Noviherbaspirillum saxi: one gene and its partner. The protein of the gene in region 1 interacts with the protein of each later gene in a pairwise test. Links are inferred from orthologs where the notes say so. Each region holds a gene or a part of one and is shown on either strand. Other genes may lie near its edges.

Region 1 (4,821 bases):
AGTCATTACCGGATGGATGCTCGGCGCAGCCGTCAGTATCAGCTTCATCTGGGTAGCCGGAACCACGCTGCGCAGGCAGGTATTCAATCCGGTGCGCATTACCGTCAGCATGCTGGCGTTGCTGACTGCTTCCTATGTGCATCCGGCGCCGACCCAGCAATGGCTCACCAGGATCACCTTGTATGTCTCGGGACACGACGCTGCATATCCTCGCACCGGATGGCAGCATGCGAAACCGCGCGCGATCATGATCATTCCCGTTCCGCCTGAATCTTCGTTGTAAGAATGTAAAAAAGCGCCTCACGGCGCTTTTTATTTTGTGGTGAAGCCGCGTGCTGTAATCAAGCGGCCAATGCCTTTTCCAGCAACTGGTGCAAGGCGGCGAAATCCGGCTCGCCGACATAACGCTTGATGATGATGCCGTCCTTGTCGATGACATAAGTGGTCGGCGTCAGCTTCACATCTTCAAACGATTTCGCTACCTCGCCCTTGGTATCCAATGCGACCCGAAACGGCAGATTGCGCGTCTGCGCATAATTGAGCACGTAATTGGGTGGATCATAACTCATCGCCACCGCGACGAAATCAAGCCCCTGGTCCTTGTACTTGTTATACGTCTGCACCATCTCCGGCATTTCCTTGATGCAGGTCGTGCAACTGGTTGCCCAGAAGTTGACCATGACGACCTTGCCACGCAGGCTTTGCATCGTTACCTGATTGCCATTGATTTCAGCAAAGGTAACATCAGGAGCGGTTTTCTTGCTGGAAAGTGAGAAATAACCCACGGCGGCGATGATGGCGATTGCGGCAATCCCGAGTACCTTGGGCCAGGTACGGCTGCGCGCGGGACGGTTTTCGGCTTGCATGGAAATGTGACGAAAGAAGATGGAAAGTGGAGCGGCCATTATAGTCCGCTGCCACAAACACTGCGCGCATCCGGCTCACAGACTCAGGGACGGATGTACACGTATCCTTCTTTCGCCTGCAGGCGTGCCAATTCGACTACACCGGCGGTGACCAGCCTGGCTTCGGGCAGCAATTGTGTCGGCGAAACCTCATGCGCGGCCAGCGTATTACCGCAGACGCGGAACTGCACGCCTTGCGCGGCCAGTGCCGACACCGCGCCATCGAAAGGCTTGCCGTTGCGTTCCTTGGCTCCATTCAACAGGAAACGAATCCCGTCTCCATTGGCGACAACGACGATTTTCGTTTCGGGTTCCGCGCGCAGATGATTGCGGATGTTTGCCATTGCCCGCGATGCCTGATCGATGCCATCGGCCAGATGGTAGACCACCTTGACGGGCTCGGAGGAAAAAGCGGGAAGGCTGTGGCTCAGCGCGAGGGCGGGCAACAGGCCGGCAATGACTTTCAGGACTAGGCGTCGCTTCATGATTGCTTGAATGGAACAGGAGGTCCGCACCGTATGGGCAGAAACGGAATAGAAATAGATAATAAACCGGTTTAAAAAAGCCGGCCCGGCGCAAAAAAGAAAAGGCCGCGTATCGATTCGATTCGCGGCCTGCTGCAGCGCTGCCGGGCAGGCTGCATGAAGCCTGGACAATTATTGCTTGATGCTCTGGCTATCCGAACTCTTGGTCATCTGGCGAAATTCGTCGTCGGAAATGTATTCGAATACCTTGACGACCTTTTGCACCCCATTGACGCCGCTGGCGACCTGCCCGGCCAATTGTCCTTCACGCTGAGTGACGCGGCCCATCAGGTAGACGATGCCGCGCTCGGTCACGACCTTGATCGAATTGGCATACAGATCGCGCGCATCGACAAAGGCCGCCTTGACCTTGCCGGTGATGAGCGAATCATTGGAACGGGATGTAAAACTTGAAGTGCCGGCGATTTCGAGGTCATTGACGATGGACTGTACGCCTTCGATGGCGCCGACTTCGCGCTCGACCGCTGCCTTCATCGCTTCGTCGCGCACTTCGCCAGTCAACAGCACCTTGCGGTTGAAGCTGGTGACATTGACGTGGCCTGCGTTGCCGACCAGATTCGGTATCCGGGTCTCGCCCTTGAAAACGATCGCCTTGTCTTCGGTCTGCGCGCCGAAGGTACGCCTGTCGGTTGCTGAGAGCGTGCCGACAACTGCACTGCCGACTGCCATTTCGACGCAGCCCTGCAGGCTGGCCACCACTACGCCGCACAGAATTGTCGCGGCCAAAGGACGTGTAATACGCGTCCACTTATTCATCCGGTTCCTCCCCAAATAACGCGACATCGATCCCGTCGCACAAACAATGAATGGTCAGCAAATGCACTTCCTGGATACGTGCAGTCCGGTCGTGCGGCACGCAGATATGCACGTCGCCGTCGGACAGCCGCTTGCCGATCGTGCCCCCGCCCTTGCCGGTCAGCGCAATGACGCGCATGTCGCGCTCCATTGCGGCATCGACCGCGGCCAGCACATTGGCCGAATTTCCCGAGGTCGATAACGCCAGCAAAATATCGCCGGCCTGCCCGAAAGCCTGTACCTGCTTGCTGAAAATGTCATTGAAGCTATAGTCGTTTCCGACCGCTGTCATGATTGACGTGTCGGTCGTGAGCGCCAGTGCCGGCAAGGGCAAGCGCTCGCGCTCGAAACGGCCGACCAGTTCGGCGGCGAAATGCTGGCAATCCGCGGCCGACCCGCCATTCCCGCAGGCAAGTATCTTGTTGCCGTTAGACAAAGCGGTGAACATAAGTTCAACTGCTTGTGCAATCGGTTCGGCCAGCACGGCGGCGGCTCTGGTCTTGAGTTCGGCACTTTCCTGGAAGTGCGCTTGTATGCGTTGGTTTGTCATGATGCCGGGAATTATAGTGCACGAGGGAGGTATTCGATCCTTGTCGGAGTCGAGGTGGCGGCGGGCCGTGTCAAATCGACCATGCAAGCGCTCATTGTTCGATCGCATTCCTTAACCACGACAAGGCGTCGCCATCGATTGCCACCACGTCGAAGCGGCAGGCCGGCGGCATGCGATAACGTTGCAGAAAAATTTGCGCGGCCAGTATCAGGCGCGCCTGCTTGCGCCCGGTGATGCTGGCGGCTGCACCACCGTAGCGGCTCGCCGCACGCTTGCGCACTTCGACAAAGACGAGGCTGCTGCGGTCTTGCATGATGAGATCGATTTCTCCACCCTTGCAGCGGAAATTGCGCTCCACCAGTGACATGCCTTGCTGCTGCAGATAATGCAACGCTCTGTCTTCACCTTGTGCGCCAGCGATCTGTTCGGCGGTGCGCGGACGACTGAATGCGTTCAGCAAGCCCATTACGGAAGCTCCGTGATCGGTACGACGCTACCATCGCGATAGACGGCGCGCTGCGCAGTCCGCTCCAGACGCATGCTGCCCGAACGGAACCGCACAGCCAGTTTTCCGGTGACGCCATCGAGTTCGAAGCTGTCGCCTTGAAGGGCGATCTCGCGTGCGACACGATAGGCATCGATGCCGATCGCATAAAAACGTTCAAGGTCTGCACTGCGCTTCTGGTCGGCAGCGACCACAGGCCGCGGATAAACCATGACCGCTGGGTGGTCGGGCTGCAATTGCCATGGCATATCGACCAAGCGCGCGCCCTCCATGTCGACCATGCGATCTTCGAGACTGTGATCCAACAAGGCGAAAGGATTGAGCTGCGAAGTGCCATACAGGATGACACTGCTGCCGATGATGGCGCGCACCTGGCGCGCCTGCCTTGCGTCGAGCGCCGCAAACAGAATGGCCGGCTTGTCGGAGGGCAGATCTTTTTTCAACTGCAGCAAGCTACGACCATTGAGAAAGCCGTCATTGGATGCAAGTTCGAGTTGTTGCGATTGCCGCCCGCGTTGCTGCCATTGGATGTCGAATGCCTTCGCGGCACGGCGTTGCCATGCGACACCGGTGTAAAGGATGACCGCCGTCGCACCGGCATTGTCGCGTGCAGCCCATTCGGCGGCCTGTCGCGCTTCATCTTCGATCGACAAACCCAGACTTAGCATCTGGGGCGGCATGGTTGCAGGGGCATCAGATGCAGTCTCGATCTGGGCCAGTGCAATTGTCGGCTTGGCGAGGCTGCCGCTCTGCACCACCGCTGCAACACCGCTGCGCGACAAGGGGCCGACCACGATATCGTTCAACGCTGTCGCCTCCTGGTAGCGACTCAACACCTCCTGCGGCGCATCGCCACTGTCGATAATGCTGAGATCGATTCCGTCGGGCTCGCGCTCGTGAGCAGCCTGTACACCGGCGCGCACCGCGTCGGCAACCGGGCCGAGCGTGTCAGAGCGCAGGGGCAGCAACAAACCGACGCGTACCTGCCTTGGCGCAATGTATGCGGGCGCTTCGCGCAGAATGGACAAATCCGTTTGCGCCATGATCCATGGCGTCGAGGCGGCCGGCGCAGCATTGGCGGCAGTTGTGGTAGTTGTATTTGCCGCCAAGGGCAGGCAGAATCCACTCAGCACCGCCGCCAGCGCACCCGCTCTTGCCAATTGGCTCAACATTCACGCTCCCTCATGACTTCGTCCGCTTCCGACATCCCCACCCTTGCCTCCCTTCGGCAAGAGCTGGCGCAACAAACCTATCCGTTGTCGACATTATATGTGGTGGCTACTCCCATCGGGAACGTCGGGGATATCACGTTGCGAGCCATCAATGTGCTGGCCATCGCGGACGTAGTCGCTTGCGAAGACACGCGCAACACCGCGCAGCTGCTCACGCGTTATGGCTTGTCCAAAGAATTGATTGCCGCGCATGAGCATAACGAGCGCGAGGTAGCGGACAAGCTGATCGCCCGCTTGCACGACGGGCAACGGATTGCACTGGTTTCCGATGCCGGCACGCCGGCCGTTT
Region 2 (2,817 bases), 290 kb from region 1 along the record:
GGTTGGTAAGTACGTTTCATGTTGGTCTCGCTAATCGGCAAAAATGGGTGGAATCATCACGCGGCCCATTCTTGTTTTGTGCGCTACACACAAAACGCAACAGGCAGTGAACCCGCAATTAGACACTGATTTCCGCTTCTCTGTCAATTACTTAGGAAGAAACGCAGGTCGCAAGCTTGAGGACTTTTGGGGTTTTCAATGCAGTCTGGAAACATAAAAAAGATGTTTGTTGTCTGTATCGCTAGCTTAGGTGTTGTCCTTGCGATACGGCCATCTTAAATAGGCAATTGAGGAAATATCCGATCTTCATATTTCCTCATGGTAATTTTATTCAGCTTTTTACATTCCTTCCAAAAGCTGAAACTTCCCCGATTGGCAAGCAAATTATTATGTCGGAAAAATGACGCAGCCTGTGGATAACCCCGTTTCCCGGAGTTAGAATAGCCCTCCCGTGTGGACGACCCAAGACGCTGGAGCAGCCGCTCCGGCATTCCCTTGTTCAGACCGTTTGCCTATTTGGCAAGCAGGACTGGACAGCGGACTGCCGGAGGAGAGCAGGGCCTGCCGCGGGCTAAGTCATTTCCACATAACAAAATATAGAAAAGTACATGGAAGATTTTTGGCAGACTTGCTCCGCTATGCTGGAGCAGGAACTCACGCCGCAACAATATAGTGCGTGGATCAAGCCGCTGGCGCCGATTGATTTTGAAGACGGCCGCTTGCGCATCGCCGCACCGAATCGCTTCAAGCTGGACTGGGTCAAGACCCAGTTTGCCAACCGGATTACCACCCTGGCTTCGGAATACTGGGAAGCGCCCATCGACGTCCAGTTCATTCTCGACCCGCGCGGCAATGCGGTACGCCGGCCTGCGCCGACCGCCGGCGCCAATGGCAATGGCATGAATGGCCAACCCCAGCGCAATGGACAACATGACATCGTCATCGACCAGGGACCTGACCCGATCGAACGCGCCGATATCCTGATCGAAACCAATGCCAAGCGCGACCAGAGCAAGATCAACACCGCCCTGACTTTCGACAGCTTCGTCACTGGTAAGGCAAACCAATTGGCGCGCGCCGCTGCGATCCAGGTTGCCAATAACCCCGGTGTCTCTTACAACCCGTTATTCCTGTATGGCGGTGTTGGCCTTGGAAAAACCCACCTGATCCACGCAATCGGTAACCAGCTGCTCAATGAAAATCCTAATGTTCGCATTCGCTACATTCACGCTGAACAATATGTTCGCGACGTAGTGACCGCTTACCAGCGTAAGGGTTTTGATGATTTCAAGCGCTATTACCATTCGCTCGACATGCTGCTGATCGACGATATTCAGTTCTTTGCCGGCAAGAGCCGCACGCAGGAAGAATTCTTTTATGCGTTCGAAGCGCTGATTGCAGCAAAGAAACAAATCATTATCACCAGCGATACGTATCCGAAGGAAATCACCGGCATGGACGACCGGTTGATCTCCCGTTTTGATTCTGGTCTGACGGTCGCCGTCGAACCGCCCGAGCTCGAAATGCGCGTTGCAATTCTGCTCAAAAAAGCGGCGCAGGAAGGCGCGGTGTTGTCCGACGACGTTGCCTTTTTCGTCGCCAAACATTTGCGTTCCAATGTGCGCGAACTGGAAGGCGCACTGCGCAAGATCCTCGCCTATTCCCGCTTCCACGGCAAAGACATCACGATCGATGTTGTCAAGGATGCATTGAAAGACTTGCTTTCTGTACAAAACCGGCAGATTTCGGTCGAGAACATCCAGAAGACGGTGGCAGACTTTTTCAATATCAAAGTCGCTGACATGTACTCCAAAAAGCGCCCAGCCAATATTGCTCGTCCGCGCCAGATTGCGATGTATCTTGCCAAGGAATTAACGCAGAAGAGTTTGCCTGAGATCGGCGAATTGTTTGGCGGCCGCGACCACACCACGGTACTGCATGCGGTTCGCAAGATCGCAGCCGACCGCAGCAAGAATCCTGAAGTCAACCACGAGCTGCACGTGCTCGAACAAACGCTGAAGGGGTAATCCACAGCTGCTTATCGGCTTGTGGATAAGTAAGAATGGAATAAATCGGACCGGCGAGCCGGCCTCGGCGGGTTCGCGCGGACCGGCGACGCGAACCCGGTTTGAGGCGAGAAAAGGACGGGGGCAACCGACCATCGCCTTGCAGGACATGTGGTGCAGCCAAGACCTTCTTTGTGGCCGGACTTGCTCGCTATGCCTATCAAGCGGCTGACGGCCGCGGTCGCGGCACCTTCCCGACCCTAAATTACCTTGCCAGCCCGACAACAAAATCCGTTCTATTTCATTGGAAGGAACCTTTTTCTGTCAAAATAGAGGGTATTTAGAAATGGCTTTATCCGGCTGCCGTCCGTCGGTAAATGACAGGCCTTTTCCCGATTCACAGCATTGTTTCAACTCACACTACAAGGATAAAAAGCATGCAATTGGTGAAAACCCAACGCGACACGCTTCTCCGGCCGCTGCAGATTGTGAGTGGTATTGTCGAGCGTCGGCACACGCTGCCGATTCTGGCCAATATCCTCATTCGCAAGGACGGTGAGAAGGTCTCGTTCCTGTCGACCGACATCGAAGTGCAGATCACCACGCATGCCAATGTGGGCAGCGGCGGCGAAGTCGCGGCCACCACGGTCGCCGCGCGCAAGCTGCTCGATATCTTGCGTGCGCTGCCCGATTCGGGCGATGTCGCGCTGTCGCTGGCCAACAAGCGCATGACGGTCCAGTCCGGCAAATCGCGCTTTGCATTGCAGACGCTGGCAGCCGAAGAATTCCCGACCGTCGCGCAAGCCGAGCA

What was found.
Region 2: the proteins of D3871_RS02465 (region 1) and dnaA interact in binary tests that used the Escherichia coli proteins (3 or more experiments, as listed by UniProt). The link is inferred for Noviherbaspirillum saxi from one-to-one orthologs.

The regions. Positions count from the first base shown.
Region 1 is NZ_QYUO01000001.1:507,751-512,571, reverse strand. What follows is about bases 998-3,707. They hold D3871_RS02465 (phosphoheptose isomerase), read right to left. Parts: upstream 2,796-3,707; coding sequence 2,199-2,795; downstream 998-2,198. Other genes in these bases: D3871_RS02455 (penicillin-binding protein activator), read right to left, coding at 3,261-3,707; D3871_RS02460 (YraN family protein), read right to left, coding at 2,887-3,261; D3871_RS02470 (BON domain-containing protein), read right to left, coding at 1,562-2,206; D3871_RS02475 (DsrE family protein), read right to left, coding at 998-1,390. Outside these bases: D3871_RS02485 (phosphatase PAP2 family protein), read left to right, coding at 1-283; D3871_RS02480 (peroxiredoxin family protein), read right to left, coding at 342-866; more of D3871_RS02475, read right to left, coding at 950-997; more of D3871_RS02455, read right to left, coding at 3,708-4,472; rsmI (16S rRNA (cytidine(1402)-2'-O)-methyltransferase), read left to right, coding at 4,485-4,821. UniProt on the Escherichia coli protein: Required for the timely initiation of chromosomal replication via direct interactions with the DnaA initiator protein.
Region 2 is NZ_QYUO01000001.1:214,677-217,493, forward strand. It holds dnaA (chromosomal replication initiator protein DnaA), read left to right. Parts: upstream 1-608; coding sequence 609-2,027; downstream 2,028-2,817. Other genes in the region: rpmH (50S ribosomal protein L34), read right to left, coding at 1-20; dnaN (DNA polymerase III subunit beta), read left to right, coding at 2,444-2,817. UniProt on the Escherichia coli protein: Plays an essential in the initiation and regulation of chromosomal replication. Binds in an ATP-dependent fashion to the origin of replication (oriC) to initiate formation of the DNA replication initiation complex once per cell cycle.